DNA from 2 places in the Phyllobacterium sp. genome. Region 1 is predicted to be linked to the other one. Evidence: predicted binding sites of a transcription regulator. Region 1 holds the regulator's gene; the other holds the start of a gene.

Region 1 (7,802 bases):
GCCGGGTTCGCGGCGATCCGAGGTAATGAGCCTTGTGGGCCCGTTCGGCGAGACAGTCGAGCTGCTTGCTGAGCGGGGCAATCGGATCAGGATAACACTGCCGACTCTGCCCAAAATGGCGCCACTCGTCAGCGAACTAACAGGCAACTGGCGACAACAGCCCCGCATCGTTGTCGGTGAGGCTGAACGTTTGATGGCTTTTGCGGAAGCCGATGCAGCGCTCGCCGCATCGGGCACCGTATCGCTTGAACTTGCGCTCGCGCGAATACCGACCGTTCTGTCGTATCGGCCGGACCGGCTCGCGCGGACGTTCCTTGCTCCGCGTATTACGATATGGAGCGCGGCCTTGCCGAACATCATTGCGGATGAACCGGTTGTGCCGGAATATTTCAACGAATTCGTGCGTGCCGGATCGCTGGCGCGTCAGCTCGAGCAATTGCTTATCCCTGGTCATCGCCGCAACGCGCAGCTCGAGAGTTTCGACAAGATCCGCGGTCTCATGCAGACCGATCGGCCTTCCGGTGAAATAGCCGCCGAAAAAGTCCTCGAATTCGCAAAGCGAGACTAACTATCAAGCAAAAAAGGGCGCCATTGGCGCCCCTTTTCAATTCGTGTCGTAAGCTCTACTTGCGGTTTTCCACACTGACATAGTCGCGCGGTGTCGCGCCCGTATAAAGCTGGCGCGGACGGCCGATCTTCTGATGCGGGTCTTCGATCATTTCCTTCCACTGGGCGATCCAACCTACCGTACGCGCAACGGCGAAGAGGACGGTGAACATGGTGGTGGGGAAACCCAAGGCCTTCAGCGTGATACCCGAGTAGAAATCTACGTTGGGGTACAGCTTCTTTTCGATGAAATATTCATCAGTTAGAGCAATCCGCTCAAGCTCCATCGCAACATCGAGCAACGGATCGTCCTTGATGCCGAGCTCGGCGAGGACTTCCTTCGTCGTTTGCTGCATGATCTTGGCACGCGGATCGTAGTTCTTGTAGACGCGGTGGCCAAAGCCCATCAGGCGGAACGGATCGTTCTTATCCTTGGCGCGCGCGATAAACTCCGGAATGCGGTCAACGGAGCCGATCTCACCAAGCATGTTGAGCGCAGCCTCATTGGCGCCGCCATGCGCTGGGCCCCAGAGGCAGGCGATACCTGCGGCAATGCACGCAAATGGGTTTGCGCCCGAAGAGCCGGCAAGGCGCACGGTCGAGGTCGATGCATTCTGTTCATGGTCCGCATGTAGAATGAAGATACGATCCATGGCGCGCGCAAGCACGGGATTTGGCACGTAGTCTTCACACGGCACGGCAAAGCACATGTGCAGGAAGTTCGTTGCGAAATCGAGGTTGTTGCGCGGATAAACGAACGGCTGGCCGATGTGATATTTGTAGGCCATGGCGGCGAGGGTCGGGATCTTGGCGATCATGCGGATCGATGCGACCATCCGCTGATGCGGATCGGAAATATCGGTCGAGTCATGGTAGAACGCCGATAGGGCGCCGACGCAGCCGACCATGACGGCCATGGGATGCGCGTCGCGGCGGAAACCGCTGAAAAAGCGCGACATCTGCTCATGCACCATGGTGTGGTGCGTCACGCGGTAGTCGAAGTCCGCCTTCTGGCTCTTCGTCGGCAGTTCGCCATAGAGCAGCAGATAGCAGGCTTCGAGAAAATCGCCATGCTCGGCCAATTGCTCGATCGGATAGCCGCGGTGCAACAGAATACCTTCATCGCCATCGATATAAGTGATCTGCGACTCGCAGGATGCCGTCGAGGTAAATCCGGGATCATAGGTGAACGCGCCCGTGTTCTTGTAGAGTGTTCCAATGTCCACGACATCCGGTCCAATGGTCCCCTTGCGTATAGGCAGTGAGAACTGGTGACCATTCAGATCGATGTTGACGCTGTTTTCAGACATTGCCATTCCTTTCTTGCTTCAGCTTGCGCTGATCCAGCGCAAAAGCACCTGCCTCAAGCGAGGTCGTAAATCATGAATTCCTCAGGCACGACACCGTACTCAAACCATGCGATGTTGCAATGCAAAAATGCACCCCGAGGACGCACTTCTTATCCTTTTACCTGGTCCTCAATCCGGCCGAGGGATTCTTGCCTTCCGAGTACCTCAAGGACATCAAAAACACCCGGAGATGTTGCTCTTCCCGTCAATGCAGCACGTAATGGTTGAGCCACTTTTCCGAGCTTCAGCCCGGCTTTTTCTGCGTACACCCGCACGGCCGCATCAAGCGCTCCGGTCGTCCAGGCATCGACGGCTGCGAGTTCGGGAAGAACGCCTTTCAGCACGCTCAGACCTTCGTCATTGAGCAGGCCTTTGGCCTTTTCGTCGAGCGTCAGCGGACGTTCAACGAAGAGATATTTTGCGCTGTCGGCGAGTTCCACAAGCGTCTTGGCGCGTTCTTTAAGACCAGGCATGGCCACGATCAACTGCTGTTTCGTAGCCTCGTTCAAGCGAGCGAGAATGGTATCGCCGCCCTCGATCTGAGGCAGGATGGCGATCATCGCCTCGACGAGATCGGCATCGTCGGCAACGCGCATGTAGTGGCCGTTGATTGCCTCGAGTTTCTGGAAATCGAACCGCGAGGCACCACGATTGATATCGGAAATCTCGAACCACTCGATCATTTGCGCATCGGACATGATTTCGTCATCGCCATGGCTCCAGCCGAGGCGCACGAGATAGTTGCGCAGCGCCGCCGGCAAGTAGCCCATCGCACGATAGGCCTCGACACCGAGCGCACCGTGGCGCTTTGAAAGCTTTGCGCCATCCGCGCCGTGAATGAGCGGAATATGGCCCATGACAGGTACATCCCAACCCATGGCGTTGTATATGACGGTCTGACGCGCTGCATTGGTAAGGTGGTCGTCACCGCGGATAATGTGCGTAACGCCCATGTCGTGATCGTCAACGACCACAGCATGCATATAGGTAGGGATACCATCGGAACGCAAGATGATGAAATCGTCGAGGTCCTTGTTGGGAAAGCGGACGTCGCCCTGGACCTGGTCATTTACGACAGTCTCGCCCTCTTGCGGCGCCTTGATGCGGATGACCGGCTTGATGCCCTCGGGTGCTTCCTTCGGATCCCTATCGCGCCAGCGCCCGTCATAGCGCGGCGGACGACCCTCAGCACGCGCCTTCTCACGCATTTCCTCGAGTTCGGCGGGCGATGCATAGCAGTAATAGGCCTTGCCCTTGGCGACGAGTTCCTCGGCAACCTCGCGATGGCGGGCAATCCGAGCATATTGGGAAACAGCCTCTCCATCCCAATCAAGGCCGAGCCATTTCAAACCGTCGAGGATAGCGGCGACTGCCGCCTCGGATGAACGTTCGCGGTCCGTATCCTCGATGCGCAGCAACATCTTACCGCCCGTATGCTTTGCATAGAGCCAGTTGAACAGTGCCGTGCGGGCGCCGCCAATATGGAGGTAGCCGGTTGGGGAAGGGGCGAAACGTGTGACGACAGGGGATGACATGGGAACTCCAGGGACGCGCGGGGCTATTAGTCGAACGTCCAATCGAATTGATCTGGCGTTCATGTAGCATAGCACCGCAGAGGTGCAAGGGCATTGGTGGGCTGGAGGCATATGGAGGAGCCGAAGACCAGATCAAAAATCGATGAACGGCTCTTCTATTTCCGGTTCCAGGACCCTGAAAACGCTGTTGTGACGACCGTTGAGGTTGCGCAGAACGATGTGGCCGCTCCGGGTCATGGACAAGTGGCGAAGCGGCGAATAGCGTCAGCCCTGTCGGCGGCGCGACATGCCGCGGCAGCAATTCCAACACTCGTCAACCAAGAGATCGAACGCGGCACACTCATTTTGTTTGTCCCTGTGTGCGCCGGCATCGGTGCCATCCTCTATTTCAGCGGATCCGCCGAGCCAAGGCTGAGCGCCATTCTATTTGGGCTGACTGCTCTCATTGGCTTGCTGAGCCTCGCGCATTCGCGACCACTGATGAGACTGGCGCTTCTCTTTGCTCTTGCAATCGTTGCCGGCATGCTCGCAGGCAAACTTGAGACGCTACGTGCAGACACGGAGATGCTCGGGTCGGACATCACGACGCGCTTGACTGGACGCGTCTTCGCGATGGCCCGAGACGCGCGCGGCAGCTGGCGCATTACCCTCGAAGTGCTCGCGACGGAGCGGCCGTTACTGCGCTATGGGCCAAGCCGGGTTGTCATTTCGGCTCGAAGTCTGCCGACCGGTATCAAGATAGGCGATGGGTTGAAGGGCCTCGTCCGTTTACGCCCACAGCGGGGCCCCGTGCGGCCCGGCAATTATGATTTTGCCTTCAACAACTATTATCGAGGCATCGGCGCAAACGGATTTCTCCTTGGCAAGGGCGAGATCGTCGCCGCGCCCACCGCTGCAGGTATCGGCGTGAAGGCTTGGCAGATGATGGCCAATATTCGTCAGCAACTCACGCAGCGCGTGCTTTACCGCATCAGGGGTGAGCCGGGCGATATTGCAGCTTCACTGATTACCGGCCAGCGCGACGGCATCAGCGAAGCAACCAACGACGCCATGCGGTTGAGCGGTCTATCCCATATTCTTTCGATTTCCGGATTTCACATGGCGCTGGTCGCCGGAATCATAGTTGGCTCACTGCGCGCCGTAATGGCGCTTTTCCCAGGTTTTTCGGCCCGCTATCCAATGAAGAAGTTGGCAGCCCTGTTCGCGCTTGTCGGATCCGGCTTCTATCTATTGCTATCAGGAGCAGACGTTGCAGCGCAGCGCAGCTTTGTCATGCTGGCAGTCATGCTCCTTGCCGTCATGGTGGATCGCGCGGCCATCTCCATGCGTAATCTTGCCATCGCCGCTCTCATCACGATCGCGGTCATGCCGCACGAAATTCTGGGACCGAGTTTTCAAATGTCCTATTCGGCAACGGGGGCGCTCATTGCCTTTTATGGCTGGTGGTCGGTGCGCCGGAAAAAGCGAAGCGCCAGGCCCAGTGATAACTATCTCCTGCTGTTACCGGTCATGGCTGTGAACCATATCGGTACCATAGCCGTGACATCCGTTGTTGCGGGTACAGCAAGTTCACTTTTTGCCGCCTACCATTTCAACAACACGGCGCCGCTTGGCCTCGTCGGCAATGCACTGGCGTTGCCTATCGTCTCAATCTTCGTCATGCCGTTTGGCGTATTGGGGCTTCTCGCCATGCCATTCGATCTTGATTGGCTGCCATTCGCCATTATGGAGCGCGGCATTGAATTGGTCGTTGAGATTGCCAAAATGGTGAGTTCCGCTTCACCAAGTGGCAATCTCGGTCCGATGCCGCGGGCCAGCCTGATACTGATGAGTGTTGGGCTGATATTGCTCATACTGTTGACCACCCGCCTGCGGATTCTTGGCCTCGCCGTCATGGTGTCCGCGGCTTTGCCAATGCTGATTGGACGTCAGCCGGACCTCGTCATCGCGGAGGAGGGAAAACTCGTCGGTATGCGCACGCCTTCGAATGCCCTTGCGATCAACCGTTCTCGCGCAAGCACCTTCATCCTTGAAAACTGGCAAGAAGGGTACGGCTCGGTCGGTCTGCTCATGCCAATGAAAGCTGGATCGCCACTTGAACAGGCACAGTTCGAATGCACAAACGGTCTTTGCGTTGCACGTGAACCTGGCGGCCTTATCGTGGCCTATACCGATGACCCGGCAATGAAATCATCTGCCTGCGCTGAGGGCGATATCGTCATTCTCGCATTCACGGGTCCGACCGCCAACTGTACAGGCAATCAAGTCCTTGCGATCACGGCCCAGGATCGATCTCGCCATCAACGGCACGGTGGAGATCAGGTTGGTGGAGAGCAGCAAAGCCGCACAGGGGCAGGGAGCACTAGCAATTGCTGCACAACAATTGCGCGGCCGGCTTCAATCAGCCCTCGTTACCTATGCGGTGGGACCACCGGATCGGCCATGGAACGCTTACCGCGTCTACTCTCGCGGCGCCCGCAACCTTGTTGAGCGGAAGCCACGCCAACGCGCCGATGTTACGCCTGAAGCGGCCGAAGATTGAGTCCTGCGCTCGATCAGTAGCGGCGGATCAATCCGACGAGCTTCCCCTGGACACGCACGCGGTCCGGCCCGAAGATCCGTGTTTCGTAGGCGGGATTTGCGGCCTCGAGAGCAATGGATGCACCCTTGCGCCGGAAACGCTTGAGCGTTGCTTCTTCATCATCGACCAGAGCAACCACGATCTCGCCGGGGTTGGCGGTATCGCTGCGCCTGATGACGACCGTATCACCGTCGAAGATACCAGCCTCGATCATGGAATCACCCTTGACCTCGAGCGCATAGTGTTCGCCGCTGCCGATCATGTCGGGCGGAAGGCCGATCATGTGCGTCTGGTTCTGGATAGCGGAAATTGGCACACCGGCAGCGATCCGGCCCATGACCGGAATGCTGACGATCTTCATAGCGCCATCATCATCCGAAGCGCGCGGCTGCGCCCGGGGAGGAGCGACATTGCGGCCGAGGCTCCCTTGGATAACGCTCGGCGAGAACTTTTTCTGCGCGTTGAGGCCGGGGGCAATCGAGTCCGGCAGGCGCAAGACTTCAAGCGCCCGTGCCCGGTTGGCAAGCCGGCGAATGAAACCGCGTTCTTCCAGCGCCGTGATAAGCCGGTGTATCCCCGACTTCGACGCAAGGTCCAATGCATCCTTCATTTCGTCGAAGGATGGTGGGATGCCGGTTTCCTTCAAGCGCTCATGGATAAAGAGCAGAAGTTCGTGTTGTTTACGCGTGAGCATCGGCGATCCTTCGAAACGGAATCGGAAAAACAAAACCAGAACAAACACTATCTGTTCCAGTTGTGTTCCACAAGTATTAATATGTCGTTTACGTATGGGGTGGCGACTAATAATAGGCGAGTTTCGCGAGGTGTGGGGGCGGAGCTGATGCCTTTAAAGGTCGTTCTGGAATTAGAATTTGCCGACGACGTTGAGGAAGGCGCCACGATCGTTGAAGGTGAGATCACGCAGGTCGTCGGAGAAGTTGCCAAAATTGTAGCCGACGCCGACCTTGAAGTTCTTGCCGACATGGCGGTAGACGGCGGTGAGCACGCCGAGATCGGTGGTATCGGCTTCGGCCATGTACATCACGCGTCCTTCGAGGAGCGCATCCCATTTTTTTACGATGTGCAAGTCGGTGCGCAAGATGCCTAGATGGGCCGACGATGTCTGCCAATCGGCGAAGGCCTCGATATCGTCCTCGAGACGCTCGCGCACCTCGCCATAGCGGAAGCCGTATTTGGCGCCGACGGAGATCCATGGAAAAAGATCATAGGTGAAGTCGGCGGAGAGAATATTGCTGCGCTGGGCCGGGCCATATTCGTCACCGGTGACAGCGCTGACCTGGTCTGAGCCGGGCAGATCGTAGAGCCAGGTATATTTGAACAGCGCATTCAGCCGGTCGTTTGTGACAGGGCGGTAGGCATAGCCCAACGAGGCCTCGACATAGTCGCCATCGCGCAGCGAGCTGTCGCCGCTTGCGTCGTCGGAGAGAACGGAATCGATATTGGCAAGCAGCCGCCAATCGTCGCTCGTCTTCCAGCTGACGCCCGTTGCCAGAAGATAGCTGTTGAGATCGCGCGTATCATCGTCGGAATCTTCGAAGCGGGCCTCGCTGCGGATGCGCGCGGCAATGCGATCCTCATCCTTGTAGCCCACTGACAACGAGATTGCCTTCCGGTCGAAGTCGGACCGTTCGAGGTCGGTGCCAGGGTCGATCGTGTCGTCCTCGACGGTTCCGATCTCAAGGCCGCCATCGACCGTCCACTATAGACGAC
Region 2 (7,802 bases), on a different contig from region 1:
ATCCGGAGACCGGCGAATACCGACTGCGCAGAGATTGATTGCGATGCTCGACAGTCTCGATCGACCGATCATTCTGACGGCTTCGGCCAAGATCAACCTGGCACTGCACGTGACCGGCAGGCGGAACGACGGCTACCACACTCTCGAAAGTCTTGTCGTCTTTGCTGATTTCGGTGACAGAATCAGCGTTAAACGTGCGGCAAAAGACAATTTCTCCATGTCCGGCCGGTTCGGAGACGGGCTGCCGAGCAATGCAACCAATCTGGCCCTTCGAGCACGCGATGCCCTTCGCGCTGCGTTTCCTGATCGGGTAACGCCGGTTTCCATTCATCTGGAAAAACATCTTCCCGTCGCTTCGGGCATTGGCGGCGGTTCAAGTGATGCGGCGGCAGTATTAAATGCACTTGCAAGGCTATGGGCCCTCGATGTTGACGTCGACCGATTGGCTGCAATCGGTTTGCCGCTCGGAGCCGACATTCCGATGTGTCTGCACGCACAGCCGCTGGTTGCGCGCGGCGTCGGCGACGAAATCGAACGGATCGCCGCATTTCCACATTTGCCGCTGGTGCTTGCCAATTGCGGAGCGTCAATCTCGACGCCGCAGGTTTTTGCAAACCTAAACAAGCGCGACAACCCGCCATTGCCGGCTCTGACCGCCATGCAGTCCGTGGATGATGTCTGCGCCTACCTCCGCGCGACGCACAATCACCTTTTCGAGGCGACGCGGGCGCTGACGCCCGAGATTGACCATACGGTCACGGTGCTCACACAAACATCACCAAGGCTGGTGCGCATGTCGGGATCCGGCGGTACTTGCTTTGCCATCTATGACAGCGACGACGAAGCCCAAGCTGCGGCGGCAAGCGTTCGCCGGCAGCATCCTGGTTGGTTCGTCGTCGCAACGCATAGTGCCATGGAAGGAAACTGATCTTGGCGCGTATTGACGAAACAAGACCATTCGTTCCGGTCAAGATCGCGGTCCTCACTGTCTCGGATACGCGCAAGCTCGAAGACGACAAGTCCGGTAGCACGCTGGCGGAGCGCCTGCTTGGCGCGGGGCACACGCTGGCGGAGCGCGCGATCGTGACGGACGACCGCGAGAAAATCCGCAACAAGGTGCTTTCCTGGTCAGAGGATCCTGATATCGACGTCATCATTACGACCGGCGGCACGGGCTTTACCGGCCGCGACGTTACGCCGGAAGCTCTCGAACCCATCTTCGAAAAACGCATGGACGGTTTTTCTGAAGTCTTTCACCGCATATCGTACGATAAGATCGGCACCTCAACGGTCCAGTCGCGTGCAACCGGTGGCGTCGTCAATGCCACTTTCGTATTCGTGCTCCCGGGCTCGCCCGGCGCCTGCAAGGACGCGTGGGATGGCATCCTTCAGCATCAACTCGACTACAGGCACATGCCCTGTAATTTCGTCGAGATCATGCCCAGGCTTAATGAACATCTGCGGCGCGGCGGCAAGAGTTAGAGCCTAGACTAGCAAGCTTCAGCCCTTCAAAGCTGCAGGAATAATTTCTGCCCGCAGCCGTTTCATGGCGAGGCCGCGTGCGATATCCGCGGATTTCTTGCCCGGATTGAACAGGGCCATCGATTGGCGCTTGGATATCAGCAACCCATCGGCAAGCGGATTTCCTGGCGAGAACACCCGGCTTAGAAACGGCCGGCGGTGCGCATGGGAGCGTGTGAAACAGGCCGGTCCCTGCATGCGTTCGACGTGCATGGCAACCGGCTCGATCCATCCGTCGAGCAGTCGGGCACCAGGCTCCAGAAACAGGAACCATTCGCTTCTGGCACGCCTGAAACCATCAAGCAGCGTCAGATCCTGCAAGAAAATGCAGCCCGCCTGATCGGCGACCCTATGTGTCTGATCAAGCGAACCATGATCAATGACGACGACATCGCTGAGCAATCCTTCGACAGCACCGCTTACCAGACCGGCAAGCGTTCTGGCCAACGGTTCATACGAATTTTGCGTTTCAATCAAGACGGAGATCATTACCAACGCTCTAGCCTATTATCCTGAAAATTTCCATCACTCGTTGCGGCTGCATCTCTCTGCATATTGTTCTTGCTTTGTTCTATTAATTTGCTAGGAATAGATTCATGTTGCGACTGTGATCAGCGACTCGCGTTTCGCTTCGGTCCAAGGAGAACGCCAATGAACATTGTGGTGCAAGCGGACAAGGCTGCTTTCGGGCAAGGCCGCGTACAACAAGCCAATGCCCTGATCGACGAGGCCGGCTTGCGCATCGATTCGGAACGACGCCGCGGGCGCGGCGCTGGTATGAATCCATCCGGCCGCTTCGAAGCGGAGAGCCGTCACGTCTATGACGACGGCTGGGAAACGATTGAGGACCTGCCGCCGTTCAAGACGGAAGTTCAGATCGAGAAGCCGCGTGTCATCATCACACGTAATGATTCGCCCGATATCAGCTTCGACCGTTCGATTAATCCCTATCGCGGCTGTGAGCACGGCTGCATCTATTGTTTTGCGCGGCCGACCCACAGTTATATGGGGCTTTCGGCGGGACTCGATTTCGAATCAAAGCTCTTTGCCAAACCTGATGCGGCCAAAATGCTTGACAAGGAGCTTTCCAAGCCAGGCTACACAGCCAAAACCATTGCGATTGGCACGAACACGGATCCTTACCAGCCGATCGAGAAGAAATGGCGGATCATGCGCGATATTCTTCAGGTGCTCGAAGCGCATCAGCATCCGGTGGGGATTGTCACCAAATCAGCGCTTGTCATGCGCGATCAGGACATTCTGGCGCGCATGGCGGAAAAGGGTCTGGCCAAAGTGTGCCTGTCTGTGACGACGCTCGACGGCAAGCTGGCACGGACCATGGAGCCCCGTGCATCCACGCCGACGCGCCGGTTGCAGGCGCTGCGCAGCCTCGCCGAGGCGGGCGTTCCGGTCGGTGTCATGGTTGCGCCGGTCATCCCCGGCCTTAACGATCACGAGATCGAACGCGTTCTTGATAGTGCCCGCGCGGTGGGCGCGCTTGAAGCAGGCTATGTCTTGCTACGGCTGCCACTCGAAGTCAGCCCGATTTTCAAGGAATGGCTGCTGCGGAATTATCCCGATCGTTACCGGCATGTCCTGTCGCTGGTTCGATCCATGCGCGATGGCAAGGACTACGATGCCGAGTGGGGTAAGCGGATGCGCGGCGAAGGTCCTTATGCATGGCAGATCGGGCGCCGGTTCGAGATTGCGGCGAAGCGGCTTGGCATGAATCTCGCCAAACGGCGCTTGCGTACCGATCTTTTTTCCCCAACGCCAGGAAGCGAGCAACTTTCATTGTTCTAACAAGGCTTTCCGTCAGGCTGCGCCCCATCCCGGCCTGATGTGACCTTGGGTAGCCCACCCCATCAGCTACCTAAGGGCTTGCAGAGAATCAGAACGAATGCGAGTCTCGCCGCAACATGGCTCGATCGCGTTCTGATTCTCTGCTTCTTCCCCTGGAGCCCGTCAAACCGGACTTTACCAGCGAGCGCAAGCTCATGCGCAGCGGTGTCCAGTATATTGTCGGCATCGATGAAGCGGGGCGCGGCCCGCTCGCCGGCCCCGTGGTCGCCGCCGCTGTAATCCTCAACCCCAAAAAAATTCCGGACGGCCTCGATGATTCGAAGCGGCTGACTGCCCAGCGGCGCGAAGAGCTATTCGAGATGATTACGAGCACGGCGCTTGCCTGTGCCGTTTCCAGCGTCTCGGCGCCCGCGATCGATTCCACTGACATTCTGAAGGCTGCGCTTGAAGCGATGCGCCGCGCGGTGTGCGGCCTCGCCATTCAACCCGGCCACGCGCTGATCGATGGCCGCGATGTAGCGCCCGGCCTGCCCTGCCCTGCTACCGCCTTGATCCGCGGCGACCAGCGATCCGTATCGATCGCTGCTGCTTCGATCCTTGCCAAGGTTACTCGCGATCGCATGATGACCCAGACAGGCAAGTACATGCCGCTCTACGGCCTCGAATCGCACGTCGGCTACGCGACCGAATATCATCGCAACGCCATGGAGGCCCATGGACCCGTCGTTGGCTTGCACCGCTTCAGCTTCTCGCCGCTCAAGGACCGCCAGGTCTAGGCAGACGATCGGGCCTCATGTTGAGATCGGCAATCAATCGGCGTGGCCGATATCACACCGTTTTTGCATGATTCCGAAGCGGCATAAAAAAGCCGCCCGAAGGCGGCTTCTCATCAGGATTTTGCGACTTCAGTTGAGGCGAGACTTCACCTCGGTCAGCGAAGACTTGAAAAGCTCAGCCGAGGCCTTGGCGTCAACCTTGTCCGCAAGAATACGGCCCGCGGCGGCGACTGCAACATCGACTGCGGTGGCGCGCACCTCGTTGACAGCTTCAACCTGGGCCTGGGCAATCTTCTGCTCGGCAAGCTTGTGACGACGGGCGATATACTCCTCGCTCTTCTTCTTGGCTTCCTCAAGCAGGCCGTGGGCTTCGCGCTGCGCGATAGCAACGATCTCCGCTGCCTCCTTCTCTGCTTCCTTGCGCTTGCGCTGATAATCGGCAAGCAGCGACTGGGCTTCCTCGCGTAGGCGGCGCGCTTCTTCAAGCTCGTCGCGAATGCGGTCAGCGCGGGCATCGAGCGATTTGCCCACAACGCCCGGCACCTTGAGATAAGCGATCAGCGCCAGGAAGATGATGAGGCCGACGAGGGCGTAAAATGTTGCGTCCAATTCCATTATCGTTCTCCTCAGCCCCGAACAGCTTTGACAGCGGCGGAGACGCTCGCCTTGTCGACGCTGCCACCGACGATCTTCTTGACGATCTCGGTCGCGGTGTCCTCGGCAATGGTACCGACTTCCTTCATTGCCTTATCCTTGATCGAGGCAATGCTGGCTTCGGCTTCGCTGAGCTTCTTCTCGAGCTCGGCGGTGATCTTTGCCATTTCCGAATCGGACTTGGCCGTGGCTTCGTCCTGCGCGGTCTGGGCGATCGAACCTGCCTTCTTCTTGGCGTCGGCGAGTTCCTGTTCGTATGCGGCGAGCGCCTCGTCCGAGTCCTGTTTCATGCGGGCGGCCTGGTCGAGATCGGTCGCGATACGATCGCGGCGTGTCTCGATGATACCGCCGATACGCGGCAGGATCACACGCGAAAGGAAGAGATAGAATACTGCGAACGTCAGTGCGAGCCACAGAACCTGAGAGGCAAAATGGGTCGTATCAAAGGGCGGGAAGACAGTCTTCTCATGCGCCACGCCGGTTTCGGTATGGGTCTCGGTTGCATGAGCATCAGGCGTACCTGGAGCGACCGTTTCGGCAGCACCATGCGTGTCGGTCTGAGCGACGATTGTTTCCGTTGTGGATGCGGCGTGCGCCGAAGACACAAACATGTGTTGTCCCCTTGGGTTCGGGCGTTTCCCAAATCAGCAAAGTCGTATTGCTGCATATAAGTTTACTGGCCGCGCGGAGCGCAGCCAGTAACAAGCGCTGTCTTCAATTAGACAGCGAAGAGAAGCAGAAGAGCGATGAGCAGCGAGAAGATGCCCAAAGCTTCGGTAACGGCAAAGCCGAATACCAGGCGGCCGAACTGGCCGTCAGCTGCCGACGGGTTGCGCAGTGCACCGGAGAGATAGCTGCCGAAGATGTTGCCGAGGCCGAGGGCCGTACCGGCCATGCCAAAACAAGCGAGACCTGCACCGATGTACTTTGCTGCTACCGGATCCATATTAAACTCCTTTGGATAGAATTCTCATTGATAGATTTGCATTTGGCGGAAACCGCCGGTGAAGTTTTCTCAGTGACCGCCAGGATGGACTGCGTCGTTCAGATACATGCAGGTAAGCACGGTGAAGACGTAGGCCTGTAGGAAAGCCACCAGGAATTCGAGACCCGTCAGCGCTACCGTCATGGCGAGCGGCAGGATGGAGCCGCCGATGCCCAGCGCGCCGAGGGCGCTCATGGAAGCAACAAAGCCGGCAAAGACTTTCAGCGTGATGTGGCCAGCAAGCATGTTGGCGAAGAGACGAACTGAAAGGCTGATCGGACGGGAAAGGAACGAAATGATTTCAATCGGCACCACGAGCAGAAGCAGGAGCTTAGGCACGCCGGACGGCACGAAGACACCGAGGAACTTGAAGCCATGCTTGGCGAAACCATAGGCCAGCACGGTGCCAATGACGAGGATCGCCAGGCAGAACGTGACGATGATCTGGCTCGTAACCGTGAAGAAATACGGGAACATGCCGAGCATGTTAGCGACGAGCACGAACATGAAGAGCGAGAAGACGAACGGGAAGAACTTCATCCCCGCGCTTCCTGCCGAATCACGCAGGGTCGAGGCGACGAACTCATAGGCCATCTCTGAAACCGACTGCAGGCGCGTCGGGATAAGGCCGCGATTGGAGGACGTCAGATAAAGAAATGCCGAGGCGACACCAACCGTTGCGACCATGAAGGCCGACGAATTGGTAAAGGAGAGGTCGATTCCACCCACATCAATAGGAATCCACTTGTTGATATGGAATTGATGAATCGGATCGTTTGACACTCTAACCTCGTCTGTAATGTCTATACTTGCGGGTCCAGTCTTGCGACCTTGGCCGAAGCCTTATTCCGGTTTCTTGACGTCGGAACTCTTGCCGAGTTCCGGATCACGATTTTCCGCCACACGTCCCGTCGAGCGCAGGATGTTCAGCGTTCCAGCACAAAAACCAAGGAGGAGCAGCACGATCAGCCCCCAAGGTGAAGTACCCAAAAATCGGTCAGCTAACCAGCCCAACCCCGCACCAGCCAAAACGCCGGCGATGAACTCGCTCGACAATTTCACGGCCTGCGCGACACCGGAGGCGGTTTCCGTCCCCTTGTCTTGCGAACTGGGCTTCAATCCTACGCCCCTGGCAGCAAGTTTTGCGGCCAGAGAGCGACTGCGACTCTCCAGTTCATCCGAAGTCAGTCTGCGTCCAGCACCCGGCGTGTCACCGACAGGACCTGACTTATCGGGTTCTTTCCCGGTGGCCAATGGCATGTCCTTTACACGCTGAATGCAGGGCTTCACCCCCGCTTCGAAGTCGCGCGCAACATATTGTCCCGATCCGCGCTAGTCAAGGCGCTGGACAGTGACTCTCAAGGGTAATTTTCGCAGTAAAATTCAATACGTTAGGCAAATATGACTTTATGTCTCACCTCTTTGGCGAAAATTCGGGTTCGAATCCTTGCCGATCAGTGCCTGTAGACCGCCCGCTCACGCCGCGGATCAACCGAATGCGCCTTGTACGATCGCTATTCGCAACCCTGCGTTTCTTGCGGAGACCTCCGGATACTAGATAAATGCGATCGGGTGGTTTGAGGGTGAAAGCAGGTATGCCGAGCCAGCCGGCGTATCGAAGGGGATGGGCCGCTTCGACCAGGGCATAGGCCTTGCCCTCGAACTTGAAGGTGAAGCATGTGTTTCAAGCCACTTAGCATCACCCTGATTATGAAAAGACCCGGAACGGCTGGCAAGTCGAGCTCCGGATTCGATTCAACTAATCAGCAACGGGGGACGGGCGATAACTCGTTCCCCACTCCAAGGACAATGTAACAGTTCTCATTCCGATTCCAAGGCGACGAAAGTCGGACTAGATCCAGCCGCCACCAAAGGTGCGATAGAAGATGTGCTGGCCGATCTTGTTGACGCGCTTCATGGTGCGCGCCCAGTTGGGGCGAACATAAACCGCGTGGTAGTGCGTCGCCGATCCGACTTCGGGAAGGAAGATCTGCCCGGAAGACACAGCTTGGGCCACCTGTTGCGCCACCTTCCATTCCCTAGGCTCGGTGACGCGGAGTTTG

What was found. The regulator LexA, encoded in region 1, represses DNA repair genes until DNA is damaged. The targets are predictions, from matches to a motif close to TGTTCNNNNTGTGTTCNG.
Region 2: a site for LexA is predicted at 2,078-2,095, ahead of AAAB35_RS27615 (PA0069 family radical SAM protein). Genes of this name have one in related genera too.

The regions. Positions count from the first base shown of each region.
Region 1 covers NZ_JBBNAM010000417.1:9,906-17,707, forward strand. The annotation lists gene lpxB (lipid-A-disaccharide synthase) at 1-568, shown strand, start outside; gene gltA (citrate synthase) at 624-1,916, opposite strand; gene gltX (glutamate--tRNA ligase) at 2,066-3,490, opposite strand; gene AAAB35_RS27270 (ComEC/Rec2 family competence protein) at 3,602-5,980, shown strand; gene lexA (transcriptional repressor LexA) at 6,046-6,765, opposite strand; gene AAAB35_RS27280 (hypothetical protein) at 6,937-7,458, opposite strand; gene AAAB35_RS27285 (hypothetical protein) at 7,419-7,802, opposite strand, start outside.
Region 2 covers NZ_JBBNAM010000418.1:42,555-50,356, reverse strand. The annotation lists gene AAAB35_RS27630 (4-(cytidine 5'-diphospho)-2-C-methyl-D-erythritol kinase) at 44-928, shown strand; gene moaB (molybdenum cofactor biosynthesis protein B) at 931-1,482, shown strand; gene AAAB35_RS27620 (glycosyl transferase family 2) at 1,501-2,010, opposite strand; gene AAAB35_RS27615 (PA0069 family radical SAM protein) at 2,173-3,324, shown strand; gene AAAB35_RS27610 (ribonuclease HII) at 3,441-4,100, shown strand; gene AAAB35_RS27605 (F0F1 ATP synthase subunit B) at 4,230-4,715, opposite strand; gene AAAB35_RS27600 (F0F1 ATP synthase subunit B) at 4,727-5,365, opposite strand; gene AAAB35_RS27595 (F0F1 ATP synthase subunit C) at 5,473-5,700, opposite strand; gene AAAB35_RS27590 (F0F1 ATP synthase subunit A) at 5,770-6,522, opposite strand; gene AAAB35_RS27585 (AtpZ/AtpI family protein) at 6,583-6,999, opposite strand; gene AAAB35_RS27580 (cell wall hydrolase) at 7,592-7,802, opposite strand, start outside.